Regions from separate parts of the Shewanella sp. 433 genome, predicted to be linked through region 1. Evidence: predicted binding sites of a transcription regulator. Region 1 holds the regulator's gene; each other region holds the start of a gene.

Region 1 (7,843 bases):
AACTCCTTCTCGCGATAACACTTTCACCATATCAATGGCCACATTAGCACCTACCATTTGTCGTGTCGCAGGGTCGTCATCTAAGCCTTCAAATTGGTTATGTAACCAGCGGGGAATCGACACATTGGTCATGCCAGCAAAGCGTTTAAGTTGCTTAAAGTTGGTAACAGGTAAGATGCCTGGAATAATTTCAACATCAATACCCGCGGCCACGCAACGATCACGAAAACGTAAGTAGGACTCGACATCGAAGAAAAACTGCGTGATAGCACGGTTGGCCCCTGCATCAATTTTCTTTTTTAAATTAATCAGATCCGCTTGCGCATTGGTCGCATCAGGATGGCCTTCTGGATAAGCCGCTACCGAGATATCAAAATCGGCCACCGAACGTAATAGGCGCACCAAATCATTAGCAAATCGAGTGGGCTTGGCACTGCCCTCGGGTAAATCGCCACGCAGTGCCACTATGTCACGCACTCCGGAATGCCAATAATGCTTGGCCAGCTCAACTAGCTCTTCATCACTGGCATCCACTAAGGTCAGGTGCGGCGCAGCCACCAGATCGGTTTCTTTCTGAATGCGTTCAATCACCCCGTGGGTACGATCACGTACGCCGGAATTAGCGCCATAGGTTACCGAGACAAACTTAGGCTTTAACGGTTCGAGACGCCTGATTGAGTTCCACAAGATCTGTTCCATCTCAGGGGTGGCTGGCGGGAAGAATTCAAACGAGACGTTAATGTCACCATTAAGCTCAGACAAGCTTTGGTTTAATGAGTTTGCATGTTGCGCGTGGTGAAAAGCCATCTTTATTCCCTCAGACGTTCGACGATAGTACTTAGACGTTTGGACGTCTATATGTCTACATACTAGAGAAACTCAGTTCTAAGTCAAGCGTAAAAGTTAACCAAAATTAAAATAGTCTATTCGCCTCTACAACAAACCGATTACAGCATGAGCGACATGAGCATCAAGCCATTGTTACATAAAATGTATTACCTGCTTACCGACAAGGTGTTGCCGATATAACTACCGGCTGGATAACAGAAATTTTCCAAGAAAAAGCGAATAATGTGGCATTGAGATGAAGTATTAGATGCACTATATAGCGGCATTATCGACAAAAAAAGCGGCCCAAGTGCTAACTTGGGCCGCTTAAGGTATGACGTCTGAGAAGAGGTTACTCTTGCAATAGATCGCGGCAGATCTGCGCCAGATCCGATTGCACCGCAGCAGCGGTGACTTCACGGCCGGCACCTGGACCACGAATAATCAAAGGATTATCTTGATAAAAGTGACTACGAATCACAAACACATTATCACCGGGCGTTAAGTTAGCATAAGGATCGTTGCGATCCACCCACTCAATCCCGACCTGCGCTGCAAGTTGACCGTCACTGTGTTGCAAGGAAGCCACATAGCGCAACACTTTATTTTGCTCCGCAGCCGCTTGATATTGACGTAGCATCTCAGCATCTAGCTCACTGATACGCTCGATAAATTCAGCCAACGGGAGCTGCGCAAGATGCGGCGGCACTAAAGAGTGCAGCGCAATATCATCAAGCTCAATATCATGGCCTATCTCTCGCGCTAAGATAAGCAATTTACGCTGCATATCTCGCCCCGACAGATCGTCACGCGGATCGGGCTCTGTCAGCCCAAGCGCCTTAGCCTGCAGCACCAATTCAGAGAAGGGTTTAGTACCATCGAAATGTTCAAACAACCAGCATAAGGTGCCGGAAAAAATCCCCCCCACCGCTTCGATGGCGTCGCCACTGTTATGTAAATCATTTAGGGCATGTTGCACGGGTAATCCCGCACCACAACTGGCATTGTAGCGCCAAAAAAGTCGACGATTATCCAGCTGCTGTTTTAATTCTTGATAAAAAGGTAAAGGCCCACTGCCAGCCAGCTTATTGGCGCTAACCATATGAATACCACGGGCAAAAAATGCTGGATACTGCAACGCTAAATCGGCGCTAGCACTGATATCTAACGCGATAAGTTCATCACATTCAACATGGCGTAATCGTTCAAACAGGTGGCTGTAATCCCAAGGGGTTGCTTGCTCATTAAATTGCTGCTGCCAGTGATTAAGATCGATATCGGTCTCGCTTAATAGCGCCAGCTTGGAACTCAGTAATCCCACCAACTCGAGACTGACCTCAAGCTCCTTGTTTAATACCGGTCTCGCCCGCTTAAACAGCTCAATCCACGCATCACCAATATTACCAATACCCAGCAGTAATACTCCGATACGTTTACGCGGGCCAGCGCAGCGACGATGTACCTTTTGCGTCAATAGGCTCACCTGCCCCTTAGGGACCAAAGTGACCAAACTTAGGCCATCGTTACACAATGGGTGAGCATCGCGGCTTAATAGACGTGAAAAACCCCGGCGATAAAGTGCAGCATCGGCACTGACCAACGCCACTAAGCCTAAGTCTTGTCGCACCTCTAATGCATCGATCCCCAGTGCTTGAGTATTGACTTCAAATATCGCCCGCGCTTGTTTTTCACTCTCGTGGGTAAAGGCCAGCTCTGCAAGGCCAGACGCCGATGACCAGTAGGCCAAGGGAGCCAGTCCTGCCTTAGCAAAACACTCTAATAATTGAGGCAGCTCGGCATTAAAGCTTAAGCTAAACAACGACACGCTAGGTAGACTAGTAACGACGGGCGCGCTAGCCGATAAGCTCTTAGGCGCAATAAGCGTAAAATCGGTATGGGGCGCATAACTCGAGCGCACCGCTAGGCTCACGTTAGTGTCAAACAGTGGCTGTAAGGTACGGTTATGCAGTACCGGCGAACCAAGATGGGCTAAGCGATTAGCCTCGGTTAATGACATGCTTTTGAGCAGGCGTGCATCGTTAATGCGATTGGGATCGGCATTAAACACCCCTTCCACATCGGTCCAAATGGTCACCCGTTCAATATTGGCGAGGCTGGCCAGCAAGGTGGCGCTAAAGTCTGAACCATTACGGCCCAGCAACAGGGTATCGCCCTTATCATTAGCACAGATAAAACCGGTGATCACTAGGCGTTCATTAGGGTGAGCATTCAGCATCGCCTGCACTTTTTGCTTTGATTGCCCTATGCGAATTTGCGGTACCGCCCCTTCATCGGCCACTAATAAAGTGCGCGCATCCACATCGACTGCCCCGACGCCTGATTCACGCAGCAGCGCGGCAAGTAAACGCGATGACCAGCGCTCGCCAAAACTAACCACTTGATTGCGTTGGTAATCCGTTAAATCGGCAAGAGAAAGTAATGTGCTGAGTTGGGATTTATCGGTCGATAGACGCTCGCGCAAGCTGCGCGCCTGTTCGTTAGATAACAGTTGCTCGATCAGATTTTGCTGGTAACTGATCAACACTTGCAACTCTTCTTGCCACAACAGACCGGACTCGGTTAGCTCAAGTAATTTATATAAAAAATTAGTACTCTTGCCCGCAGCAGAAACCACGATGAGATCATCGCTATGGCCATGGGTGAGTAATATATGAGCGACACGGCGGTAACAATCTGCATCCGCTAAACTAGAACCGCCAAATTTATGCAAATGACATCGTGTCATTTTTTGCTCCTCAATACCTTTAACAACTTACCGCGATAGCCGCATCTAAACCCGCTTGAATATCTGCCACCAGATCGTCACCATCTTCAATCCCAACAGATAAACGAATAAGGGTATCTTTCACCCCTGCCTCTAAACGAGCCGCTGGCTCCATCGCTCTGTGGGTCATGGTAGCAGGAACCGCCACTAAGCTCTCTACTCCACCCAAGCTTTCGGCTAAAGAGAAGTATTCTAACGCATTTAAAAAGGCAATAAGCTCTGCTTCGCCACCTTTTAACTCAAAACTGAGCATGGCACCAAAACCTTTTTGCTGTTTTAACGCGATCTCATGGCCTGGATGGTCCGCCAAACCAGGATAATAGACCTTATCAACGGCGCGATGACGGGTTAGCAAAGCCAACACCTGCTGTGCGTTGGCTTGATGCTGACGCATTCTCACCGCAATTGTTCTTAAGCCGCGTAGGGTCAAATAGCTATCGAAGGCTGAGCCGGTTAACCCTAAGGTATTAGACCACCAATGTAACAGCTCACCCACTTCAGCATCTTTAGCGACAACCGCGCCGCCGACCACATCGCTATGCCCGTTGATATATTTAGTCGTTGAGTGGATCACTATGTCAGCGCCGAGCAACAGAGGTTGTTGCAAGATAGGCGATAAAAAGGTGTTATCGACTACCACTAGCGCCCCCACTTCATGGCTCTGGCTCGCAATCGCTGCGATATCAACCACGCGCAGTAATGGGTTCGAAGGGGTTTCTAACCAGACCATTTTAGGTTGGCGAGCAATAACGTCTGCCAAAGCAGCGGCATTCGTTTGGTCAACCACTGCCAGTTTAAATGCCCCTTTCTTGGCGAGGTGGGTAAATAGTCGATAGCTGCCGCCATAGCAATCGTGCGGCACCACGAGTAGATCATCGGGCCCCAGTAAATTGGTTACTAAGGTGATGGCCGCCATGCCAGTGCATGTCACTATGCCTGCCGCCCCACGTTCCAGCTCCGCTATGGCGTCAGCCAAAATACAGCGAGTCGGATTACCCGAGCGGCTATAATCAAAATCTCTCGGTTGTTGATGGCCATCAAAGGAGTAATTGGTCGACAAATAGATGGGCGGTACAACGGCACCATATTGGGTATCGGATTCTATCCCCCCACGCACAGCTGCCGTGGCTAATTTACGCTCAGTCATCTTTTACTCCTAAAGTTAAATCGGCGGCAGTCATCTATACTTTATAGATGTCTGGACGTCTAAATGTACCTAAGGCAAGCGGTAGCGTCAACATATTTAGACGTTTAGACGTCCAAACATGTAGAAATCTATTTGCAATTAACAAAAATTAGAGGCAATAATTTGACTGTACCCGGTAAGGGTATAAAATCTGCCCCGAATTTGAGAATTAACAGGTGAGTCAATGACTGAGTGGAATGGCGATTATATCAGCCCCTATGCTGAACATGGTAAGAAGAATGAGCAAGTGAAAAAAATCACTGTCTCTATTCCCCTCAAGGTGCTTAAGATTTTAACCGACGAACGCACTCGTCGTCAGGTGAATAACTTACGCCACGCTACAAACAGCGAATTGCTTTGTGAAGCTTTTTTGCATGCTTATACTGGCCAACCTTTACCCCATGATGATGACTTGTCAAAAGACAAACCCGACAGTATTCCAGCCGAAGTGAAAAAGCTGATGACTGAGATGGGCATCGAATGGGAAGACGTCGAGTAAATCGACTTTACCTATCCTGTTTTGCTAAAGAGGGATCGCACTGCGATCCCTCCTCTTTATCACGTCTAAACACACTGCAACCCCTGGTGGTATAGTGCCTGAACTTATGATTGATCCCATGATCCTTGGCCTAGCGTCGCTGATCATCTTTATTGGCGCCCTAACCCAAAGCCTGATCGGTTTTGGCTTAGCCGTTGTCGCCTCGCCGTTACTCTATCTCGTCGACCCAAGCCTAGTGCCCGCACCTGTCATTATGATGGGCTTTTCTATCGCCTTACTCACCCTGCTAAGAGAGAGGCGCGCACTGGAATTTAACGGCTTACAATATGCTTTACTGGGGCGTATCCCTGGCGGAATATTAGGCGCAACCTTATTATTGCTAGCACCACAACCAGTATTGGGATTAGCCATTGCAATCATTGTGGCTCTAGCCGTGGTTCTGAGCCTATTCAAGCTACGTCTCCCCATAAATCGCAGTAATCTTTTTATGGCGGGCATATTGTCGGGGATCTTTGGTAATATCGCTGCCATTGGTGGACCGCCAATGGCTATTTTACTCTCGGGAAAAGACGCCAAACAGTTTCGCGCAGCCTTGTCAGCCTTCTTCATCTTTAGCTCAATGATCGCCTTAATCATTTTGGCTTTCAGTGGATTACTCACACTGCGTCATCTGTATCTTTCAATGCTATTGCTACCATCGGTCCTGCTAGGCTTTGTAGTTGCTAATCGTATTGTCGGCGGCATCGACAAACAAAAAACCCAACGCCTTACCCTGATATTGTGCAGTACAAGTGCGCTGATCTTAGCGGTAAAATCGATTATAGAACTAACGTAACGACCTCAAATAGGTGTCCGTAAAAGGGAATAAAAATCAGCAAACAAGATAATCACTAAAAATGATATGAGGTTCGGATCACGCCCCCAATGGCATCATCACTGCCAAACAGCCCGGTTAAGTCCAGATTAAAGGTGCGACCAATACTAAAGCCTGTACCAACCGAATACAGGTCGATTGCGGTATTGTTTAAATTGTGGCGATAACCCACACGTAACGCCAACCAATCCGTGGTTTTTAGCTCCCCTGCGAAGCGCCAATATTGTGTACTAACCACTTCATCGAAACCTTGATGAGCATTCAAATCGATATCACTTGTTAGGGTAAGTGCAGCCCAATCATAAGCCACCCCAGCAGTATATAAAGGCTCAACTCGATAAGTAAATTGCCGCCCTAATGACTCTACACTCTGTTGTTTTGGGTCGATTAAATTGCGTCCAGACAAGCCAACGGTTAGCCCATTAAAAGGCTTAATTACCACACCAACATCAAGATTAAATACCGTATCATCATTACGATAGGGGGAATCATTACCACTATCAAAAGTCACGTTATTCGCATTAACTACATAATTGTAAGTGTCGATACGCTGTATTTTGGGCGAGAGCCCAACCGATATTGGCATGTTGACAATTGATAGAGGAAAACTCAATACAACGCCAACATCAGACACTCCCCCCGACACCAACGCCCCGAGAGAGCCTAACTCTGAAACATTTGCAGGATTGTTAACATCAAAATGGTCTAAATTGCTTTGAATCGCATCTGCAACACCTACCGCCTCGATATAAGTCTTATGAAACAGTGTCATTGGCATCTGCACCGTCGGCAAGACAATCGATGTACCTTGTGTCGCAGAGGTTCTCTCTGCTTGCGGCGATGCAATCCCCCGCGCCTCTTTAGTCGCATCTAACACTGACAAGGCAGGATGATTGAAGAGATCTCCATGTTGATGACTTACGGCAACGTGTGAACTGTTTAAAGCAGAGTTATGTACACCATCATATTGCTGCTCGGCAAAGGAAAACCTAGTGAGACTCATCAGCGTGATTAACACTATTATGCTAAGGCACTTCATTCCCTTTTCTCCCCCCTCCGAATAATGGTCATTTTAAGCGTGTTGAAAGATTAGTACGCTCGATTGTTAAAGATAGTTCATTTCTTAAGTGCTAGATGATATGGCAAGTAAAAATACTGATATTTAGCCCGTATTTAACCTTTACTCCCCCAGCCTCTGCTGCGTAAATATGCTCGATAATCCACTATGGCTGATAAGATCAAAATACTGCCCATCGCGACGTATTTCCCAAAAATAACGCCCCCTTTCGACGACAATCACAGCGTTAGCGATAACAAGTTCATTAACATTACAGCCATTATTTAGCAGATGTTTAACTACAAAAGTGTGATTCACCTCCACCAGTAATTGATAGCCAACACCTCATCCCTGCAAAAACAGCAAACAATAAAAGGCTTTTAATACAAAAACTTAAACCACATCAATTAGATTAATATCAATGATATTTTTATCAATTAGATTTTTATTGTAAAGGTGATCAACCTCAAACTCACATCTCGACTCCTTTAGTAAACTTTTTAACAACAAACACCCGCTTTGTTTAATAAAAAATCACCACGGGTGGTGATTAAGGAAAGATGATGAAAAACATAGTAAAAATTGCAACGTGCATCATGCTCACATTCTCGTTA
Region 2 (7,843 bases), 1.4 Mb from region 1:
CATGGGGGTTGGCGATAACTCGAATAGTAATATTCCGGCGTGGACGCCGAAGCGGCGGCCCAAATTCAATTGTCTGGGGGCCATCATTATAAAGCCATAATGATTGAGCATGCCGGTTTCGCGGTCACGCATCGATAAGGATTCGAGCCTTTGGCTTTGGCACAGCAAGGCCAAATCTTGCTGTAATAATACTTGGAAGGGCTCTAGCATAAATGACTTGATGCTGGGGATCTCATCGCCTTGAGTATTAAGGACACATAGGCAACCAAATACCGTGCCGTCAGGCCAATGTAGGGGCCGAGATAACATATTGCGCGCCGAGGCTAAATCGTCAGGAAGTGGGATGTTTTGGCGACTAAAGTCAAGATTAATGCCTTCTGGTTGGCTGTTAGATAAGCGATTAAATAGCCCTAAATCAGCGGAGTAAACCGTACCTGCAAGGTATTTTGGAGTGTCATTAATCGAGCTGACTATGACCTCGAACCCAAGGTCGGTTTGCTGCACTACAAAGGCGACTTCCGCTTGGTAGTAACGCTTCATTAACTCGCACTGATGCATCCAGCGGACTAAGTTTATCTGTGCGTTGTAATTTTCAAGTATACTGGCGCCGGTATCGATATTTTCTGGCAGCATGAGGCAACTGAACCATTAAGGTAATAGTCGTCTAAGTGTGGTCGTGGAAGCGGTATTTAGCAAATCCTCCGCCTAGGGTGCCGAGGGTACTTTTTAGTCGATAAGTTAACGAGAAAACCATGTTAGTAAGACGGGCTCAACTGGCCGACGCTGCAGCGATTGCCTTATTAGAACGTGAGCAAATAGAAGCCGAATTGGATCCCAGCCAGCGTGGTGGCGTCATGACGGGGCAAGCCTTTTCGGCCGCCGACATTAGGGTATTAATCGAGCAACATTGGATAGTGGTTGCCGAGCAGCAAGGGGAGCTCATCGGTTATGTGATTGCTGGTAAATGGTCGTTTTTTGAATCGTGGCCTATTTATCGTCGTTTATTAAGCCGCTTAGGTGAGCACTGTGTGGGCAATACCCGCTTGAGTCTGCACAATTGTTGCCAGTATGGCCCCATTTGGATCCATCCCAACCATCGAGGTCAGGGGCTGTTTAGCGCTATGGTTTTGCAGTTAAAGCAAGAGGTGTGCTCGCACTATCCCTTCATGTTGACCTTTATTGCCGAAGATAATGAACACTCATTTAATGCCCACACCCATAAGGCGGCGATGCAAGTGGTCGACTTTTTTGGTTTTGATGGCCGAGACTATTACTTGCTTGCCTGTGCCACCCAAACATAACCTAAGTGATGCTAAGTAAGCCATATGCTAGGATAGCGCCCCCTAGTTGCATGATCTATCGTTCGAGGAAGTGACCATGGCACCCGTATCGCTGCCCCCTTTTGTGCAAGGCTTATTGCAACCCTACGCCGAGTTGCGACTGAGCGCCTATGATAATGTGAAGCTCATTCGCGCCCTGCTCGCCGAGCAAGGTAAGCGGTGTGACTGTTGGCTAGTGCCTTTTAGGTGGGAGATCGCTCAGGCTCGAGAGCGTTATTTGGTGTGTTATCAGCAGTATTGGTTTGATTGTGGTTGGAGTAACGATTACAGCGCAGTCATTACCGCCGCCGAAACGCCAAGTGCCGAGCAACTGGCTTTAGCCAAAACGGTACCAGCGCCCACCTTAACGCTGCAACAGGTCTCTTTTATGTGTATGCAATACAGCCACTTTGACCATTGTTAAGCGAGTGCATGAACGCTCTGCTACCTTCCCAGAAAATCCCCCTAGCGAAGCGGCGATGTTAAGGCCCCCCTTTTAAGTTGCTATTAATAACGGGGCGGCGGTGATCGCTGCGCCTACCAGACACGTAATATCTCTATTTACTGTCAGCAGGGCGTCTGTATGTCTACCACCTATTCTATGTTGGGCTACGCGGGGTTATTGCCTTTTATTATCGCCACCGTCTTTATCTTGATGGGGATGCCGTTGCTGACCCTAGATCCCTTTATGCTGTTTGTCAGTTACAGTGCGGTCATCCTCTCTTTTTTGGCGGGCAGCTTATGGGGGCGACAGACTCATCAAGCCAACGGTATCAGCGATGATAAACAGCTGCTCACCAGTAATGTGATTAGCGTGTTGGCTTGGCTGGCGATCATCATTAACCAGTTATATGTCTCCTTGCTGATCTTAATGTACGGCTATGTGGTGATGTACCTAAAAGATAAGCGTCAATGTGAGCAGAAGGTGATTGCCGATGACTATATGGCGCTAAGGGCGCGATTAACCGGGGTCGCACTGACGTGCCATTTAATTATTATTGTGGTGGGGGGAGTAGATGAAACTGCGTATTTTTTATGATAGCCAATGTCCGCTGTGCGCCGCCGAAATGGCTAAACTGAGTCGCTGCGATAAGGCGGGGTTAATTGAACTTGCCGATTTAGCCGACGTTAATTTTGCCGAGCAATATCCACACATCGACGCCCAATATGCCAATCAGATATTACAGGGTGAAACCGACAAGGGCGAAATATTGCAAGGACTGGATGTCACTTATCTGGCCTGGTCGCTGGTGGGAAAAAAGCATTATGTGGCACCGTTACATTGGCCAATGGTTAGGCCTGTGGCCGATTTTCTCTACCTTAAGTTTGCCAAGCACAGACATAAGGTGTCTTATCTGCTGACTGGTAAAAAACGCTGCGACAGTGGCCGCTGCGGCATATCATGAGCGGCGCGGATCAAGTGCATGGCAATTCGTTAATGACACAGAGCGAATTAATCAAAGACTGTGCATTAGTGATCGGTGCCAGCAGTGGTATTGCCAAGACGCTAATAACCGAGTTGCGCCATGAATGTCCGGTTATCGCTATCAGTCGCCGCCTTGGGCATGATGTCGACCCTAAGCATCATGGCCGTGGCGAGGCGATTCACTCCCCAAGCCGTCACCACAGCGGTCATCATAGCCTTGAGTATTACCGCTGTGACAATAGCGATAGTGCCATCGCAGGGGTAATCGCAACGCTGATGAGCGGTCAGGTGCGGGTCACTCGGGTGTACATTTTTAACGGCGTGCTGCATCAAGCGGGCCTGAGTCCAGAGAAACGTCTAGAGGAGATAAGCGCCGAGTCGATGCAAACTCTGTTTCATATTAATAGTGTTATCCCCATGCTTTGGCTCAAGCATTTATTGCCGTTGGTGAAAGGTCAAACGCCCTGCGTGGTGACTGTGCTGAGCGCCCGCATCGCGAGTATTAGCGACAATCGTTTAGGCGGTTGGTATAGCTACCGCGCCTCAAAAGCCGCGCTGAATATGTTGCTGCAAACGGCGGCGGTGGAGTATGCCAGACGGGCTAAAAATGTTGCCTTGTTGGCGTTTCACCCAGGGACAACCGACACCGAACTATCCAAACCATTTCAACACAATGTCGCTAAAGAGAAACTCTTTACCACCGAATTTGTCAGCCAGCGTCTGCTTAAGGTTAGCACTGGGCTTGCGCCATCGTCGCACGCCTATTTTATCGATTGGGATGGCAAGGCGATATCATGGTGAGTCTGTCATTGCATAGGGTTGTATTGCCCCCCATTTTTGTCGTTCATCAAGCTAAACCACCAATCTAAATAGCCAAGGAAGATATTCTGTAATGCATATTAGTCATGACTCATTAAGCCAATTAGAACGCCGTTATCGCGCGCAGTTAATCAATAGTTTGTCGGGGTTTAAAAGTGCTAACCTGATAGGTACCCAAGACACTTTGGGGCGCACTAATTTGGCCATCATTAGTTCAGTATTTCATTTAGGCGCCGATCCCGCGCTGGTGGGGTTTATTAGTCGTCCAGACACAGTGCAGCGAGACACCTTAGCCAATATTATTGCCACCGGCAGTTACACCATTAATCAGGTGAATAGCGATATTTGGCAGCAGGCACATCAAACTTCGGCGCGCTACGACAGTGGTCAGTGTGAATTTAGCGCGGTGGGGCTGACCCCAATGCATCAACCACAAGTGGTGGCGCCCTTTGTGACCGAGAGTCGATTAAAATATGCCGTGAAGTTAGAAAGTTATCAAACTATCGAACTAAACCAAACTCTGTTAGTGATAGGCCGAATTACCGATATTTGGCTCGATGATGTGGCGCTTAAGCCCGACGGCAGTATTGACATTGAAAGCTTAAATACCGTCTGCGTATCGGGTCTCGATTGCTATCATACGACCGAGCGGTTGGGGCGGCTGAGCTATGCTAAGCCAGATAAACCATCGGTTATCATCGATTAATGTGCGCAGGCTGTGACAAGATTCAGTCACAAAGACTGCTACCAAAAACAGCCACAAAAAAACCGCCATATTGGCGGTTTTTTTATAAGCTTGCTGCGATTATAGCTTAGCGTCGGCGCGAAGGGCGTCGGCTTTATCGGTGCGCTCCCAAGGGAACTCGTTACGACCAAAGTGACCGTAAGCCGCAGTGGCTTGATAGATTGGGCGAGCCAAATCTAACATTTCGGTTAGGCCGTATGGGCGCAGGTCGAAATGCTGACGAACCAGCTTAATCAACACCTCTTCAGACACTTTACCGGTACCGAAAGTTTCAACACTGATAGAGGTAGGCTCAGCGACACCGATAGCGTAAGACACTTGGATCTCACAGCGATCGGCAAGGCCAGCGGCAACGATGTTCTTGGCCACATAACGCGCCGCGTATGCTGCACTGCGGTCAACTTTCGATGGATCCTTACCAGAGAAAGCCCCACCACCGTGACGCGCCATTCCGCCGTAAGTATCGACGATAATTTTACGACCCGTTAGACCACAATCGCCGACAGGACCACCAATCACAAAACGGCCTGTTGGGTTGATGAAGTACTTAGTATCTTTGGTTAACCACTTAGCGGGCAGCACAGGCTTAATGATGGTTTCCATCACGCCTTCAATCAGATCTGGCTGGCTTACGCTGTCACAGTGTTGAGTAGACAGGACTACCGCATCGATACCAGCAATGCTGCCATCGCTGTTATAGGCAAAAGTGACCTGACTTTTCGCATCTGGACGTAACCAAGGTAGGGTATTGTCTTTACGCACTTCCGATTGACGCTTAACCAACTTATGCGAGTAAGTGATCGGGGCTGGCATCAATACGTCGGTTTCGTTGTTGGCGTAACCAAACATTAATCCTTGGTCGCCAGCGCCTTGCTCTTTAGGATCGGCGCGATCAACACCTTGATTGATATCGGGCGACTGTTTACCGATGGCATTAAGTACGGCACAAGAATCGGCATCAAAGCCCATATCTGAGTGGGTATAGCCAATTTCACGCACGGTCTTACGGGTGATCTCTTCGATATCAACCCAAGCCGAGGTGGTCACTTCACCGCCTACCAATACCATGCCGGTTTTAACGTAAGTTTCACATGCCACGCGCGCCTTAGGATCTTGCTCTAAGATCGCGTCGAGTACCGCATCAGAAATTTGATCGGCGATTTTATCTGGATGACCTTCTGAGACCGACTCAGAGGTAAACAAGTGCTTTGCCATAATGGAAAATCTCGTCTGTAAACAATTTGATTCTGTAGAAGTATCTACATCTAGACGGCTATTTTAGTGGAAATCACGCTAGATAACACCCCTTTCGATAAAAATTGTGGGGTAAAGCGCAGTAAATCGCAGCATTCCCAGACCGACACGGGTGCCTAAATGTAGCTAACAAATTGTAATTCATCACCTAATTATCTTTTAGTGATGATTTAATCTCCGAGTCTCTGGGGATGATTTTTTGTCATATTGCCACTCAATTACCACATAAGACCCTAAGAGTGATGAGGCGGCGTTAGCCATTTGATCTCAATGTGGCGGTGAGGTGTTATTACTAGGTTAATATCATGGAGCAATGGGCTTAAGTTGACACATGGTCACGACTCCTTAAGCCTACATATACGGGTTCTACTGCTTAGATCGGGTTAATCTGGGCAATTTGGCGAATTTTATTTGCGTCCCACCGCCTAGTAGGGGAAAATATGCGTCCACAATTGCCCGCAAAATCCCCAATAATAAGCAGGAGAGAGCATGTCATCTCGTAAAGAACTCGCAAACGCTATCCGTGTGTTAAGTATGGATGCCGTTCAAAAAGCCAACTCAGGTCACCCAGGTGCCCCAATGGGAATGGCAGATATCGCTGAAGTGCTTTGGAATGACTTCCTTAAGCACAACCCGACTAACCCAAACTGGGTTGACCGCGACCGTTTCATCTTATCTAACGGTCATGGCTCGATGCTGATTTACTCTCTGCTGCACCTTACTGGTTACGCACTTCCCATCGAAGAACTGCAAAACTTCCGCCAGCTTCACTCTAAAACCCCTGGTCACCCAGAATACGGATACACCCCAGGTGTTGAAACCACCACAGGGCCACTAGGCGCGGGTATCAGTAACGCGGTTGGTATGGCGATTGCGGAAAAAACCCTGGCGGCGCAGTTTAACCGTCCAGGTCACGATATTGTCGACCACTTTACCTACTGTTTCTTAGGTGATGGTTGTTTGATGGAAGGCATCTCACACGAAGCTTGTTCATTGGCGGGCACCTTAGGTCTAGGCAAGCTGATTGCATTTTGGGATGACAACGGTATCTCTATCGACGGTCATGTTGAAGGCTGGTTCACCGACGATACACCTAAGCGTTTTGAAGCCTATGGCTGGCATGTGATTGCCGATGTGGACGGCCATGACAGCGAAGCGATTAGCAGCGCAATAGAAGAAGCTAAGTCAGTCACTGACAAGCCAACCATGATCTGCTGTAAAACCGTTATTGGCTTTGGTTCTCCTAACAAGTCTGGCAGCCACGACTGTCACGGCGCGCCACTAGGCGATGCTGAAATCGCCGCTGCCCGTGAATTCCTTGGTTGGGAACACGCGCCATTTGATATCCCAGAAAACGTTTATGCGGGTTGGGATGCTAAAGACGTGGGCGCAAGCAACGAATCGGCTTGGAATGAAAAACTGGCCGCGTATGAAGCTGCGTTCCCAGAATTGGCTGCCGAATATAAGCGCCGCGTGATCGATGGTGAATTGCCAGCCGATTTCGAAGCGAAAGCACAAGCCTTCATTAAAGAATGCCAAGAGAAAGGCGAAGGCATTGCTAGCCGTAAAGCGTCACAAAATGCCATTGGTGCTTTTGGCGCTATGTTGCCAGAACTCCTTGGTGGCTCAGCTGACCTTGCCGGTTCTAACTTGACGCTTTGGTCTGGTTCTAAAGGCATTCAAGACGATGCTGCCGGTAACTACATCTATTATGGTGTACGTGAATTTGGTATGAGCGGCATCATGAACGGTGTGTCTCTGCATGGTGGTTTCATCAACTACGGCGCAACCTTCATGATGTTTATGGAATACGCCCGTAATGCGGTACGTATGTCGGCACTGATGGGTATTCAAAACATCTTCGTTTACACCCATGACTCTATCGGTCAGGGTGAAGATGGCCCAACTCACCAACCTGTTGAGCAGCTCGCTAACCTGCGTATGACTCCTAACATGATGGTATGGCGTCCATGTGATGCGGCCGAAACGGCAGTCTCATGGAAGAATGCTATCGAGCGCCGTGATGCACCAACATCGCTTATCTTTAGCCGTCAAAACCTACCCGCTCAAGCCCGTACCGATGAGCAGTTGGCTAACGTGGTGAAAGGTGGTTATGTGCTGCGTGATTGTGCTGGTACACCTGATGTCATTTTGATTGCTACAGGTAGCGAAGTGCAACTGGCACTGGACTCTGCCGCTGCATTAACTGAGCAAGGTAAGCAGATTCGTGTGGTTTCTATGCCATCGACCAATGCGTTTGATGCACAAGATGCGGCCTAC
Region 3 (7,843 bases), 1.2 Mb from region 1:
CACATTAAGCTCATGCAATATCGACAGCCGCGGCCCGATGATAATATCGATGCGATGATGGGTGAGTTTTAAGATATTTTGCCGCTGATCGGACACCCGCTCGACCTTGGTAATCACACCGCTGTGTAGGGCTTGTTGCCAGCGTTTGCCATAGTGCGCAGCGCGCAGTACGCCAAAACGGTAGTGAGTGAGGCTGCTGAGGTCGCCATTAAACTCAATGTCGGCATCATGCCTCACAAATAAGCTCGTCACATCGTCGATAAGACTTTCGCCACTAAAGGTCAGCAGGGTTTGTCGTTGCGGTGTACTGACGATAGAAAAAATGGCATCGACTTTTTGCTGCTCGACCATTTTCATGGCGCGTGCAAACGGGTAGAGCTGGGTGTCGGTGGTGATCCCCATGCGGGCAAAGACTGTGTTAACTATGTCGCTAGCGATCCCTTTAACCACACCGTCCTCTTGGTATTCAAGCGGCGGCATACTCAAGGTGGCTAATGATAGCGGCGTATCGGCAGAGACTGATGCTGTCCATAAGCTAAGTGCTGTGGCAACGGCCTTAATATCACTGATACGCATGATGTACAGACTCCACTCACTGAGGTTAAATGAGAGTGAGTCGTCAAGCGCTGTCACTGTCATCATGGCCGCGGATTGTAGTAGAGGCGTATTACTCTCGCCCAACTTTTTGCACCGAATGTGACAGAGCTAACACTAAGGCGGCGCTTTATCATTTGGGCGTTGATATTCACTATGCTGTGTTATGGGCTAATGCCCATGGCTCCACAGTGGCGAGAGTAGGAGCTTTAAGGCCTGCGGCAGTGAGCGCTTGGATTTAACCGATACAAAAAAGGCGCTTAATGCGCCTTTTTGATCTTTATACTGAGTGACATTCGCAATTATTCGGCTTCTTCTAGCGAATAAGGAAGTGCTTGCAAGATCAGTTGTGAGGCTTCATCGCCTGCGATACGTAACTTGGCATCGAGCTGGGTATCGTTAGCCAATACCGCCGTCATTAGCACCTCTTGGCCGCGTTGTACCCACTCAATAATGGTGCCGGCGCGGCGATAAAGCGCATCTTCAAGGGCGATTTCAAGCTGGCTGTCGGCCGTTAATGGGCTAGATACCGTGCCACTGACAATATACAAGGCACGCTTATTACCGCCACGGTATTTCATGCGGGCGATGGTTTCTTGCCCCATGTAACAGCCTTTATTAAAGCTGATGCCGTCGATGGCCTGCAGATTACACATTTGTGGCACAAATTGCCCTTGATGTGCGGCGCCAAGGTTGGGGTAACCCGCGGCGATTTCGAGCGCTTGCCATGCACTGGCATCATACACGGCTTGCGGCAACTGGCTTAGCAATGTGTCGGCTGCGCTCTGCTTTAGCACGACAATATGACGGCCTGCATCATGTAAAATCACGCCATTATCGATTGGGGTCAGTTCGCTATTTAACGCGCCAAATTGCTGGCTTAACCAGTCAGTGGCTTGCTCGCCGCTGACACCAAGCAGTAGCCAGTCTGCACTAGCATCACTCAGATCCGCCTTACTAAAAACCGCATATTTTTGCAGTTGCGGCAGATCCATCGCCAAGGTGTCGCGAGGCATCATCATGATCAAGGCATCAGCCATGGTGAAGGTTCTGAAGCTGGCCAGCATCTTACCTTTTGGATCGCAGTGAGCTCCCCAGCGCCATTGTTCAGCGCCCAGCGAGCTAATATCTGTGGTGACTTGGCCGTGGATAAAGCTGCGGCCTTGCTCACCCGTAACGGCAATTAAGCCTAGGTGATTAAGATGCGAAAAAAACAGCTCTGGGGATTGTCCGTTTAAAGGCCAGGTTGGCTGAGAAGTTGACACTGTCATGAGATAGTCCAAGAAATAAACGAATTAGAGCCACGATTGTACCGTTAATCATCGTTGGCGCAAAGGTGGTTAAGTGAAACTTGCGCTAAACAATAAAGCCCCATGATGTTGATCATAGGGCTTTATTCATTTGAGTGCGTTACTCAAGGCTATCAGTGCAGTAAGCGTGCTCTGATGGTGCCTTCAATTGCCTTCATCTCTTCGAGGGCTTCGTCGGCTTGATCTGAGTTCACTTCCATTACCACGTAACCAATTTCAGCCGTGGTTTGCAGGTATTGGGCGGCGATGTTGATGCCTTTTTCTGCAAAAGCTTGGTTAATCTTGATTAAGATACCAGGACGGTTATGGTGAATGTGCAGCAGACGTGATGCATCTTTGTGCTGAGCCAGCGATACTTCAGGGAAGTTAACTGCGGTCATGGTTGAACCGTTATCAGAGTACTTGGCCAGTTTGCCAGCCACTTCGATGCCGATATTCTCTTGCGCTTCTTGGGTGCTACCGCCAACGTGTGGGGTTAACAACACATTGTCTAAACCGCGCAGTGGGCTGATAAACTCATCATCATTCGATTTAGGTTCAACCGGGAACACGTCGATAGCCGCTCCCGCAAGGCGCTCGCTACGAATTGCTTGAGCTAGGGCATCAATATCGACAACCGTGCCGCGCGAGGCGTTGATCAATATGCTGCCTTGGCGCATACAAGCAAGCTCTGCTTCGGCGATCATATCTTTGGTCTGTGGGGTTTCTGGCACATGCAGGCTCACTACATCGGCCAGCGCTAATAGCTGCTCAAGTGAGTGGATTTGCTGTGCATTACCCAGTGGCAATTTATCTTCGATATCGAAGAATACCACGCGCATACCTAAGGTCTCGGCCAAAATGCCCAGCTGAGTACCAATGTGGCCGTAGCCGATAACGCCTAAGGTTTTACCACGGGCTTCATAGCTGCCCGCGGCGCTTTTAAGCCAGCCGCCACGGTGGGCAATCGCATTACGCTGTGGAATGCCACGTAATAGCATGATGATCTCACCCAGTACCAACTCCGCGACGCTGCGCGTGTTAGAGAAAGGCGCGTTAAAAACCGGGATCCCCAGTTTTTCGGCCGTGGCGAGATCAACTTGATTGGTTCCGATACAGAAGCAACCAATGCTGACTAATTTATCAGCGTGCTTCAGTACGGTTTCGGTCAGTTGGGTACGGGAGCGAATACCGACGAAATGCGCATCTTTAATCGAGGCCAATAACTCCTCTTCTCCTAATGATGCCTTATGGTATTCAATGTTGCTGTAGCCGGCGCGTTTGAACACATCTACCGCAGATTGATGGACGCCTTCCAACAGTAGGATCTTAATTTTATCCTTGTCTAGCGAGTGTTTCGCCATGATTTGAGTACCCTCTTTATCGGTTGTTGCTATATATTTGGTAATTATTTGATTGTTGACAGCTAAAGCTCTCTCAAAATAGCACTATTTTTAATCAGTGTGGAGGGCTAGATGGCTAAAGTCATTATTTCGATATTAAAACAATATCATCTAAGGAGTTCCAATTTTGCATAAAAGTATTATCTGGCTCACGATTTTTTTCGCCGTCTTCATCTGGTCGGCGATTGAGCCCAAAGATACCTTTACCTGGTTTTTAGAAGTGTTGCCAGCACTGATCGCGCTGCCGGTATTGTATTTTACGCGTAAGCGCTTCCCATTAACATCATTGGCTTACGGTTTGATTCTGATCCATGCGGTGATTTTAATGGTGGGCGGCCATTACACTTATGCCGAAGTTCCGCTGTTCGACTGGGTTGCCGAGTTGATGGGAAGTGAACGCAATAATTATGACAAAGTCGGCCATTTTGCCCAAGGGTTTATTCCAGCCTTGTTGGCCAGAGAAGTGTTGCTGCGTAATCAAGTATTAAAGCCCGGGGCTTGGTGTGGCTTCTTAGTCTGCTGTTTTGCGTTGGCCTTATCGGCATTTTATGAGCTTATCGAATGGTGGGTGGCGGTCTTGTCGGGTGAAAACGCCGAAGCCTTCCTTGGAACTCAGGGTTATGTGTGGGATACCCAGTCAGATATGGCGATGGCGCTATTAGGCGCGATAGTCAGTGTGTTACTGTTGTCATCTTGGCATAATCGCCTGCTGCAACAGCTTAAAACCACAGGTTAAGCCGAAGTGAGCCATTAGGTCGGGGCTGCACTAAGGTAGCGAAAACGGTAGCGAAAACGGTAGCGAAAACTGTGGTGGTTAACCGCTGTACTTCATCGATGCATGCAATAGATGATTGTTTGCTCGGTATGAATTGGCGAAATTTAAATCAAGGAGGATTTGATGAGCAACATTGACGAGCTAGTCTTTTGGCATCAGTTATCTAGCCCATGCGAGCTGGCCATTTGGGCACAGTCTCTGGGGTTAAGAGTACGTATTGCACGTCAGGTCGATGAGCTTGAACCGGATCCGCAATGCCAGAGTTTCTATTTTATTGCCCAGCAAGGTGCGGCGGTCGATAAGCAGGGCATCCCTCTTATCGTGCCGCGCTTACTGCCTTATGTGCCGCTGGCATTGTATCGGGTAAATCGTAACAGGATAAATACCGAAGCGGCCTTGTTACTAGGCGTACAAGGGCTACTGTTTAGCGACGATAGCCAAGAAGTGCAACTTAGCGGCCTACATGAATTACTGCAACATCAGTTGTGGTATGACAAGGGGCTACTGGCAAAAGTATTGCGGCGTTTTATTCCTCCTCAACATGGCCAACCATCTTTACAGCAAGAGGCGATTAGCGTTTTGCAACAACTCACTGGGCGTGAACGCACCATCATCGAACTGGTCTCCAGCGGAGCCCGCAATAAAGAGATCGCTACCCACCTATTTATCAGCGAACACACAGTGAAAGCCCATATTTCATCGATTTTTCGTAAGACCCAGTCGCGTAATCGGGTCGAATTATTGCGTTGGTTGCAGGTGAACGCCGCCTATTTTGAGTTGTGTTGATCAGTGATAATTGCTGCCTTGCTTATTACTCTGTTAAGCATGTTAGTCGTGTGTGGTCTAAAAAGCAGCTAAGTAACGTAATAAATTTACCAAAATGGAGTTTTTAGATCGTCATTTGACGCTAATTACTGAGGCGTAGAGCCGCGTTAACGTAGCGTAGATTGCTGCGTAATTGTTTGTTTTTGAGTTTCACCTGATCCTTTTTTGTTTTCTTTGTGTTGGTTTGGTTTTCAGCTTGTTTTAAGTTTGCTGGTGAAAGGTCGCATTTTTCGCGGTCTTTAGTTATCAATGCCGCCTATTTTTGATAATGTTTTTTTCTATGGTGAAGGGTGCTTGTCACACTGAAATAGCTCGATACACTGCTACCACATAATAAAATTATTGGTAAAAAATGTATGGAAGTTTTCATCAGTTTGTTGGGGATGCTCGCCTTAATGGGCTTGGCGGTATTATTTTCAGAACACCGCCGTGCCATTAACCCTCGTACCGTACTGGGTGCGCTAGCGTTCCAAGTCGCTTTTGGCGCGTTTGTGATGTACGCCCCTATTGGTCAAAGCATACTCGATAGCGCCTCAAATGGCGTGATGCACGTGATTAACTATGGTAACGAAGGCTTAACCTTTGTGTTTGGCGATCTGGCCAAATTCGGTGTGGGCTTTATCTTCGTTATTAATGTGCTCTGCATTGTGGTGTTTATCAGCTCACTGATTGCCGTGCTCTACTATCTCGGCATCATGCAGTTGGTGATTGGCCTCATTGGTGGTGGTTTATCTAAGCTGCTGGGCAGCAGTCGCGCCGAGTCGTTGTCGGCTACCGCCAATATCTTCGTCGGCCCCATTGAAGCGCCTTCTATGGTGCGTCCATTTGTGAAGCGTATGACTCGCTCAGAGCTGTTTGCTGTGATGACCGGTGGCCTTGCTTCTGTCGCTGGTGGCACCATGATTGGTTATATCCAAATGGGGGTTGATGTCAAATATGTGCTCACTGCTGCCTTTATGACGGCGCCTGCTGGCCTATTGTTTGCCAAATTGATGTGGCCAGAAACAGAAACGCCCATCAACGACATCAAAAAAGTGATGGATGACCAGGAAGATAAGCCTGCAAACGTGCTTGATGCCGCTGCTGGTGGCGCGGCAATGGGGATGCAACAGGTACTTAACGTTGCAGCCTTATTGATGGCGTTTGTTGGATTAATTGCGCTGCTCAATGGCTTGATTGGCGGTATGGGCGGCTGGTTTGGTTATGATGATCTTACCATGCAAGCTATCTTGGGTTATGTGTTATCGCCTTTAGCCTGGATCATGGGGGTGCCTTGGAGCGAGGCGATCCAAGCAGCATCATTTATCGGCCAAAAAATGGTGATCAATGAGTTTGTTGCTTACATCGACTTCTTGAAAGTAGCCGATGACCTATCAGTTAAAACCCAAATTATTATCAGCTTTGCCCTATGTGGTTTCGCTAACATTGGCTCGCTAGCCATGGTGATTGGTGGCTTGGCAGCCTTATGCCCTGAGCGTCGTCACGATATCAGCGCTATGGGCATGAAGGCGCTTATCGCCGCGGCTCTTGCTAACCTAATGAGCGGCACGATTGCCGGTCTTCTGTATAGTCTAGCGGGTTAATAAAACAGAGTGCTTGCCGCTGCGCGGCAGGCCATTTTTTGATTGGAGAGACAAATGACCCCACATATTAACGCACCAGCAGGTGCTTTTGCGAAAACGGTATTAATGCCTGGCGATCCGCTACGTGCGAAATACATTGCCGATAACTTTCTCGAAAACCCTAAGCTTGTGACCGATGTACGCAACATGTTGGGTTATACCGGCGAGTATCAAGGCAAGCCAATTTCTGTGATGGGCTCAGGCATGGGCATTCCTTCTATCTCTATCTATGCCAAAGAGCTGATCACCGAATATGGTGTCGAAAATATCATTCGTATCGGCTCTTGTGGCGCTATCAGCGACAATATTAAGCTGATGGATGTGGTCATGGCGATGGGGGCGAGCACTGACTCGGCTGTCAATCGTAGCCGTTTTGCCAATACAGATTTTGCCATGATTGCCGATTTCAACTTGTTGAGCCTTGCCGTCGATGCCGCGAAAAAACAAGGCGCTAACTATCATGTTGGCAACTTATATTCGTCTGATCTGTTTTATAGCAGCGATGAGTCACGTTACGACTTGATGGAAAAATATGGCATCTTAGGTGTCGAGATGGAAGCGGCGGGTCTATACGGCGTTGCGACCGAATATGGCGCTAAAGCACTGGCGATGATGACAGTGACCGATCATATTCGCCAAGGGTTGCACCTGACCGCTGAAGAGCGTCAAGAAACCCTTAATGAGATGATTAAGCTGACGCTAGAAGCGGTTAGTCACTTAGACTGAGTTGCGAGTGACGTTTGCTAAGCACTTAAGCTTATCAAACATAAAAAGGCCTTATGACAAGGCCTTTTTTTGTGCCCAGAGATTACTGGCTTGCCGTTGGTGTTCATTATTTAATAGGCCAAAGTATTTGAGATAAGCGCAGTTTTTACATGATAAGCCGCTCGGTTAGCGGTTTAAACTTTAGCAATGACGCAGTAGACTAGCGTTTATTATCATTGAAATGGAATATCAGATGAGCATTTGGTTTAGACCCATTACCCTAGAAGATTGCGCCAAATTAGATGCCGGCATGCATGGCAAAGGCACCTTGATGCAGACTATGGGCATTAGCATTACTGAGATAGGCGATGACTACATGATTGCCACCATGGCTGCGACCCCCGCAATTCATAACCCGCTGGGGATAGTGCACGGCGGGGCCAATGTCGCCTTAGCCGAAACCGTCGCCAGTTACGCAGCCAATTTTGCCGTCGATTTTGAGCAGTATTACTGCGTCGGGCAAGAGATCAATGCCAACCACCTTAAGGCCTCTCGTAATGGGATTCTCACCGCGACCACTAAGCCAGTGCATTTGGGCAAACGCAGTTCGGTGTGGGAAATTCTGATCCA
Region 4 (7,843 bases), 1.5 Mb from region 1:
GTAGTTCATCTGCATAGGAGCTCGAATGGACAAGCCAATTATTGCTGACAACAAACCCAAGAAGGTCGAATTAACCCAAGGTAAGGAATACTTTTTTTGTGTCTGTGGCCGCTCTAGCAACCAGCCATTTTGCGATGGTTCCCACCAAGGCAGCGGCTTTGAGCCAAAAGCATTTACCGCCAAAAAAGATGGCGACGCCTACCTTTGCGCCTGCAAGCACACAGGTAATGCCCCTTTTTGCGACGGCAGTCATAAACAATTTACCCAAGAGCAAGTCGGCACAGAAGGCCCGGGCATAGCTGCGACCTCCAGCGATGATGAGATGCCAAGCGCCATCGCCACAGCAGAAGAGCCCAGTGTTGCCCTCATCCACCAGCTAGCCAGAGAGGGGCTAAGCACTCTGGGGCATCATGGCCCGGTGGTCGCCATGGGCGTGCCGCGCCAACAGTTGCCCCATTGGGACGATATCCAAATAATGACCGCGCAGATGGCAACAAAACCGCTATTTGAAGATGAGGAGGTGCGCACCGAGCTTATCATCGGGCCCGAGGCGCGTAAGCCGCTACAACTTAGCATCCCCTTATTGGTCTCTGATATGAGCTTTGGTGCCCTGTCTGAAGAGGCGAAAATCGCCTTAGCCAAAGGAGCAGAACTGGCAGGAACAGGCATCTGCTCTGGTGAAGGGGGCATGTTACCCGCCGAGCAAGCGGCCAACTCACGTTATTTTTATGAGCTGGCTAGCGCCAAATTTGGTTATAAAGAGGCGCTATTACACTCGATTCAGGCATTTCATTTTAAAGGCGGCCAAGGCGCCAAAACCGGTACTGGCGGCCACCTACCTGGCATCAAAAATCAGGGAAAAATAGCCGAAGTACGGGGAATACCAGCAGGTGAAGATGCCATCTCACCACCGACTTTTCATGATCTGCGCTCGGTCAGCGACTTCAAACGTTTTGCCGATCGCGTACGTGAGCTCAGTGGCGGCGTGCCTATCGGCTTTAAACTGAGCGCCAACCATATTGAGCAAGATATTCAGTTTGCCCTCGATGCCAGCGCCGACTACATCATCTTAGATGGTCGTGGTGGTGGCACAGGCGCCGCGCCACAAATATTTCGCGACCATATCAGCGTCCCAACCATTGCCGCTCTAGCGCGGGCGCGGCGCTATTTAGACAGCCAAGGCGCTAGCGGACGCGTCACCTTGATTATCACTGGCGGCCTTCGATTACCGATGGACTTTGTTAAAGCCATGGCCTTGGGCGCCGACGGCGTCGCCATCGCAAACAGTGCGATGCAATCCATTGGCTGCGTAGCCGCGCGAATTTGTCATACCAATAACTGCCCAGCAGGTATCGCCACCCAAAATGCTGACCTGCGCCAACGGCTGCATATCGACACCTCGGCGCAGCAACTGGCCAACTTTCTTGCCGCCTCAACTGAGCTGATGCAGGTGATGGCGCGCGCCTGTGGTCATCATCACCTCAGTGATTTTAACCCTAATGACTTAGCCACATGGCATAGAGAGATGGCGCAGCTATCGGGTATCAACTACGCCGGTATCATGCCGATTAATGACAACTGATCGCTAGGTTGAGTGATGAAAAAAAGAGATGAGCCGCTTAGCGACTCATCTCTATGTAGCCTATTGCACTATACGCATTGAATGGAAAACTCATTCCAAACAATTAAGCCAAAAACAACAGAGCTCGAAAATTCAACCGACGACCTAGTTAACTGCCGCCAGCGCTTTTAAGCCCGCCTCAGCAATGCGCACATCTTCACTGCCGTGGGCACCGCCCACGCCAATGCCGCCAACAACCACATCATTAATATAGATGGGAATGCCGCCGTCCATGGCTAAAATATTTTCATCCAAGTACCTGATATCTTCAGGAATGGTGCCCTCTTTAATCCCTTTGGCAATCACAGCAGTCGGTCTTTTTTGCGAGTTAGCCGTGTAAGCCTTTTTATAACTGGCACGAATGGTGTGCACCCCAGCTTGATGATCCCTAAGCACGGCTAAGGTTTGTCCTGATCTATCGACCACAGTGATAGACACCGCCAATTGATCTTGTTGAGCTTGTAAAAATGCAAAATTAACTATCTTTTGCGCCATTTGCCCAGTCAGGACAGGCAGCATGGTGACCTGTTCGGGCTTATTTGCAGCACGTTCATCTTGGTGGGCTTGCGCCGAGTCAGCTTGTCCAGCAAAGGAGACGGTTGAAGCGGCAAACGCAGCCGACACTAATAATTTGTTCATGTTTAACCCTACATTTGAGTTGACGAATAACGATAGGTATTTGGACGAAAGCCAAGTAATTAAGTGAAGTCTAACGCAATGCGATTTGATTTAAAAATTTGATATGCTTTGATTTACTTAAGTATTAAAAAACAGCTGGCCCATTTAAAGCCAACTGCTTGCATGCCCCGTCAGCCAAGAAAAATAAAACTCATTAACTCATCAAGCTAACCCAGTCGGCGTCTTAGCTGCTGCGTGGCCGTCACCATATGTTGCAATGCCGGCTCAACTTCATCCCAAGTGCGCGTCTTGAGCCCACAATCTGGATTAACCCACAATTGGCGAACAGGAATTTTAGTCGCCGCCTTGTCGATAAGCGCAACCATCTGCTCGACACTGGGGATATTCGGGCTATGGATATCATACACGCCAGGGCCTATCTCGTTGGGATAGTCGAAATCTTCGAAGGCATTGAGCAACTCCATATGTGAGCGCGAAGTTTCAATGGTGATCACATCGGCGTCCATGGCGGCAATCGATGCGATGGTAGCATTAAACTCGCTGTAACACATATGGGTGTGGATCTGGGTGTCATCCTTAACGCCGGCGGCGCTGAGTTTAAAGGCGTTTACAGCCCAATCTAAGTAGGTTTGCCACTGTGATTGTTTCAGCGGCAACCCTTCACGAAATGCCGGCTCATCGATCTGGATAATCTTAATCCCCGCGTTTTGCAGATCAACCACTTCATCACGGATGGCCAAGGCCAATTGGTTCGCGATCACCTCGCGGCTAATATCTTCGCGGGCAAATGACCAATGCAAGATGGTAACCGGGCCAGTCAGCATCCCTTTTACGGGTTTGTCAGTCAACGATTGGGCGTAGGTGGCCCAATCTAATGTCATCGGCTTAGGCCGTGAGACATCACCATAAATCAAGGGCGGTTTAACACAACGAGAGCCGTAACTTTGCACCCAACCAAATTGGGTAAAACCGACGCCATCTAACTGTTCACCAAAGTATTCCACCATGTCGTTACGTTCAGCTTCACCATGGACCAACACATCGATCCCCAGTTTCAACTGCCTTTGTATGGTGTCGCGAGTAACACCTTGCAACTGGGCAATATACGCCGCTTCGGTCAACTCACCTTTACGCCAACGACTGCGCAGTCCTCGTATGGCTGGGGTTTGTGGAAACGAGCCTATGGTCGTGGTCGGCAGCAAAGGCAAGCGCAGACACTGTTGCTGTAATACTTGCCGCTGGGCAAAACGGCTTTGGCGCTCAAAATCGCCAGTGGTTAAGGCAGCGACGCGCTCATTCACTTGCGAATTAGCCGCCTGCTGTCTGGCCTCGCGGCGCGCGCGGCAACGCTGGGCTGTGGCCAGAGCAGCCTCTGAGGCTGGCTCGATTAATAGAGTACGCAACTGGCTAAGCTCATTGAGTTTTTGTTTGGCAAAACTGAGCTGCTGACGCAGCGCTGTATCAAGCTCGGTTTCCACATCAAGATCCACCGGGCTATGCAGTAACGAGCAAGACGGCGCTAACCAGATCTGCTTGCCTAAATCGGCCACCACAGGGGCAATATCTGCGGCAATCTTATCTAACTCGGCCGCCCAGACATTACGACCGTTAATCACCCCTAGGCTCAATATTTGCTCGGGCTGTAAACTGCCCGCAAACAACGACAACTGCTCTGGCGCACTGACTAAATCCAGATGAATCCCCGCCACAGCTAAATTCGCAATGAGCCCATGGTGATGTGCCACCGAGCCATAATAGCTGGCCAGAAACAGCTTAACCTGCACCTGGCTCAATGAGGCATAGGTTGCGGTGAAGGGCGCTTGCCACTCAGGCGTTAACTCCAATGCTAAGATGGGTTCATCAAGCTGTACCCATGTCACCCCTTGGGCTTTAAAGCGAGCAAGGATCGCCTGATAAACCTCAATCAATTGGGGTAACAAACTCAACTTATCAAATGCTTGCCCCTCGCATTTTGCCAAGTAGAGGTAAGACAGTGGCCCAAGCAACACAGGTTTCACCTGATGACCCAAGGCTTTGGCCAGCTCCACCTCATCAAATAACTGTTCATAGGCAATACTGAACGTTTGATTTTGACTCAGCTCGGGCACGATATAGTGATAATTACTATTAAAATACTTTTTCATTTGCGAGGCGCTGCTGGCCGCACCTGTTGGGGCGCGCCCTCGTGCCATTCTAAATAGGGTATCTAAATCCACCTTGTCGCCATCACGATGGCGAGCTGGAATGGCATTAATGGTGGCGCTTAAGGTAAGCACCTGATCGTAGTAGGCAAAGTCACCAACTGGCAGCAAACTCACTCCCGCATCGGCCTGCCACTGCCAATGAGTTTGCCGTAAAGTGTTGGCCACCTCATGCAGCGCCGCTGGCGTGATCTCTTGGCGCCAATATTGCTCTAACGCAAATTTAAGTTCACGCTGACGCCCAATTCGAGGAAAACCTAATGACGCGATCTTGATAGTTTGCATACTGATACCCTTCTAAATGAGATAAGCCAACGTGTGATGCCCCTGCTCCGACATCACAACTCAAGCTTGATTAACCATAAATACGCCACAAGCAAAACAGGCGTCTGGACGTCTAGAAGTTTATTGTGTTAATCTGTTGGTTCGCAATGGAATTGATTTCAACCCCAACATGAGCAAGATTCATCTGAGGTAAAAATGATAGAGCTTAGGCATTTACGCACATTAGTTGCACTCAAGGAAAGTGGCAGTCTTGCTGGGGCTGCTGAGAAACGCTTTGTCACCCAATCGGCTTTATCCCATCAAATCAAAGAGCTGGAAACTCGAATTAACTCAGCCATCTTTATCCGTAAGAGCAAACCGCTGTCGTTTACTCAGGAGGGAGCACGACTACTGCATCTGGCCGAAGAGATATTACCTAAGGTGACAGAGACCGAACTTGAGCTTAAAAATGGTCTCAATAGTGACAATACCGATCTGTTTGTGGGGATTGAATGCCACAGCTGTTTTCGCTGGCTAATGCCGGTGATCTCTGAGTTTAATGCCAGTTTTCCCCACAGTAATTTAGAGCTATCGAGCCGGCACCTATTTGATTCGCTAACGGCACTCAAGCAGGGGCAATTGGATGTGGTACTGACGTCAGATCCTATTCCAGATCATGATATTACCTACCAACACTTATTTGATTTTGAAGTAAAACTTATCTGCGCCGCCGATCATCCCCTAGCAACGCAGCCCTTTGTCAGCCCAGCTCATTTAGCTCAGCATACCTTGCTCACCTACCCTGTGCCGCCCGAACGTTTAGACATTTATCGCCATTTTATGGAGCCTGCGGGCGTGCCTATCGCTAAACAAATCCGATGCGATCTCACCTCCATGCTACTGCAACGCATCGCCTGTAAAGATGGCGTCTCCGCCCTCCCCACATGGTCGATTAACCAAGCCCACGGCTTGTCACTTAGCGCGCTACCATTAGGCCGCGACGGCTTAAAGCGCCCGCTATTTGGGGCCTATCGCCGCAGCAGTAGCAAAACTAGAGTGGCGCAACACTGGTTGCAGTTAGTGGCTAACGAAGGGATGGTAAAACAAGAAGATGCAATAATGGCTTAGCTGATATGACGATGCCCATTTAGACACTAAAAACCTATTTTTTACTAAAAAAAACAGATTTTTAGAGCTGATGGTTTACAACTGAGAATGATTAGAGTGGCTTAAGCAACTGATTACGCATCGCTAATACTCGGCGTAAAATCAGGCCGGGTGAGTCACTGTTACGTGTCTGACGTAAGTTGTGCGCGATCATAAACTCTTGACGTAATTCCTCATCTAAATCGAGTGACTCAAAAGCATCGAGGGTGAGGGTCTGTTTATGATTATCAATGATCGATTTAATGATAGACAGGGGTAGAGACTGTTCCGACTCGGCATTTAAATAAGCAAAGGCGCTTAAGGCGACAATTTCGCCAAACACGCTAAACAGCGCCAAAGTTTGCACTTCATCAGGGTCAATATTCACCCCTTCCATTTGGTGTAAGCTATCAACCGATTCTGCCGCAATGCTTTCGGTAAGTGTCCAGTAACCTGTCACCAACTTTTTATACAACGGAGGTAACTCATCGAGGCGCTCTTTGAGATAGAAAGTAAATGCGTAACGATAAATGTTAATTTGGCCTAAACGGACCAAGGCATCTTTGAGGGAGCGATTTTTAATGGCAGCAACACAGGGGGCCGCAGCCGCATTACTGCGATACAGCATGTGAGCTGCCAGTGCAGGATCGGATGAGACAATATCAATCACATTACGAATATCACCGTCGGCAATAATGGCTTTTTTTAACGGGATAAGAATACCACGGCGACCAATGACCTGCTCTTCATTGCCGATAATCGCACGCACTTGAGTGAATACTTGATGCTCAAGATCTGTCATGAGAAATTATTAACCTGATTAATCGTTGTGGCAAATCGCCAATTGTTACCGTCGGATTTACCCATAAAACGCCCGCTGCGGTCAAGTCGATTTGCCACAAATTCAAACTTTAATATAAATAAATCAATTAAGCTTGTTAACTGGGTCATAAATGATGAACTCGCTGAACAAAATAGCAGCAGCGAGTAAAAAGTGAATCTAAATATCCCACTTATTTAGCGCAACATCCGCCCAGCCATATTATGCCTGAAGCCGTTAAATAGCTCCGGCCTGTTGTAAACGCTGATGCAGATGCACAGCCAACTGACGATAACCGGCATTATTGAGATGAATCGCATCAGATTTTAGCTCGCTCGATTTAAGTAATTCTGCCAGTTTGTCTTCAATAAGGAGTAAGCCATATTGCTCACTTAAACGCTTGTAGAGACTAGCAGGTGTCAGCCAAATCCCTTTTTGAGGCACAGCAATTAAAACAATGGCAATATCACGCTGCTGGGCTTGCTCAATCATTTGCGCTAAATTTAGCTCAACTTGATGCTCACTCATATTACGTAAAAAATCGTTGCCGCCTTGCAGCAATAACACTAAATGAGGTTGAGTGGCATCTAACACCTGTGCAAATCGCTGCGCCCCTTCGCCGCTGGTTTCGCCAGAAATTCCCGCATTAACCACCTCAAGGCCGGTTAAGTTAGCCAGAACACTGGGATAATCGGCTCCGGCACTGGCGCCTACGCCTTGGGTGAGGCTGTCGCCAAAGGCCAAAATACGCCCATGCTGCGGTAATGTTGCTAACGTCTCGCCCTTTTGAGGCAGTAGCCAGGCCAGCAACACGATGGCGATACCCAAGAGTAGCCATTTTAATTTCATCTTTTAACTCCTTGTTTATCGCTTTGCCACTCACAAGACTAACCTGTAATGATTAAGTCTGGCTTAATCAATTTAAGGAGCTGTTAAGCCTGAACCTCACGAGTAATGCTAGCTCTAGCATACACTTACGATAAAATTGCGGCCATAAAAAAGCCAATCAGCAAACCTGATTGGCTTTATCTTACTTTAAGTCACTTGGCGTGCACGCATTACCGCTTAAAAGCGGTAGCTCGCGGTTAAACGCAGCGCGCGGCCAGTCCCCGAGTAATAACCGTTGCCCCATGCACTGTAATAACCTGCGCT

The links. The regulator MetJ, encoded in region 1, represses methionine synthesis genes. The targets are predictions, from matches to a motif close to TAGACGTCTAGACGTCTA.
Region 2: a site for MetJ is predicted at 5,568-5,585, ahead of metK (methionine adenosyltransferase). Genes of this name have one in related genera too.
Region 3: a site for MetJ is predicted at 3,348-3,365, ahead of serA (phosphoglycerate dehydrogenase). Genes of this name have one in related genera too.
Region 4: a site for MetJ is predicted at 4,852-4,869, ahead of metE (5-methyltetrahydropteroyltriglutamate--homocysteine S-methyltransferase). Genes of this name have one in related genera too.

What each region holds. Positions count from the first base shown of each region.
Region 1 is NZ_CM181703.1:3,840,722-3,848,564, forward strand. It holds gene metF (methylenetetrahydrofolate reductase) at 1-807, opposite strand, end outside; gene AC5YB1_RS17020 (bifunctional aspartate kinase/homoserine dehydrogenase II) at 1,181-3,574, opposite strand; gene metB (cystathionine gamma-synthase) at 3,594-4,760, opposite strand; gene metJ (met regulon transcriptional regulator MetJ) at 4,984-5,298, shown strand; gene AC5YB1_RS17035 (sulfite exporter TauE/SafE family protein) at 5,405-6,133, shown strand; gene traF (conjugal transfer protein TraF) at 6,189-7,175, opposite strand; gene AC5YB1_RS17045 (c-type cytochrome) at 7,790-7,843, shown strand, end outside.
Region 2 is NZ_CM181703.1:1,157,623-1,165,465, forward strand. It holds gene AC5YB1_RS05220 (GGDEF domain-containing protein) at 1-633, opposite strand, end outside; gene AC5YB1_RS05225 (GNAT family N-acetyltransferase) at 753-1,301, shown strand; gene AC5YB1_RS05230 (hypothetical protein) at 1,378-1,743, shown strand; gene AC5YB1_RS05235 (DUF3429 domain-containing protein) at 1,903-2,358, shown strand; gene AC5YB1_RS05240 (thiol-disulfide oxidoreductase DCC family protein) at 2,336-2,725, shown strand; gene AC5YB1_RS05245 (SDR family NAD(P)-dependent oxidoreductase) at 2,758-3,546, shown strand; gene AC5YB1_RS05250 (flavin reductase family protein) at 3,638-4,270, shown strand; gene metK (methionine adenosyltransferase) at 4,370-5,524, opposite strand; gene tkt (transketolase) at 6,053-7,843, shown strand, end outside.
Region 3 is NZ_CM181703.1:931,825-939,667, forward strand. It holds gene AC5YB1_RS04265 (substrate-binding periplasmic protein) at 1-642, opposite strand, end outside; gene ygfZ (tRNA-modifying protein YgfZ) at 897-1,865, opposite strand; gene serA (phosphoglycerate dehydrogenase) at 2,018-3,247, opposite strand; gene AC5YB1_RS04280 (DUF2238 domain-containing protein) at 3,414-4,022, shown strand; gene AC5YB1_RS04285 (helix-turn-helix transcriptional regulator) at 4,185-4,847, shown strand; gene AC5YB1_RS04290 (NupC/NupG family nucleoside CNT transporter) at 5,243-6,469, shown strand; gene deoD (purine-nucleoside phosphorylase) at 6,524-7,234, shown strand; gene AC5YB1_RS04300 (PaaI family thioesterase) at 7,467-7,843, shown strand, end outside.
Region 4 is NZ_CM181703.1:1,311,910-1,319,752, reverse strand. It holds gene AC5YB1_RS05910 (glutamate synthase-related protein) at 26-1,582, shown strand; gene AC5YB1_RS05905 (GlcG/HbpS family heme-binding protein) at 1,727-2,260, opposite strand; gene metE (5-methyltetrahydropteroyltriglutamate--homocysteine S-methyltransferase) at 2,467-4,737, opposite strand; gene AC5YB1_RS05895 (LysR substrate-binding domain-containing protein) at 4,942-5,853, shown strand; gene AC5YB1_RS05890 (HDOD domain-containing protein) at 5,945-6,673, opposite strand; gene AC5YB1_RS05885 (GDSL-type esterase/lipase family protein) at 6,929-7,540, opposite strand; gene AC5YB1_RS05880 (TonB-dependent receptor) at 7,757-7,843, opposite strand, start outside.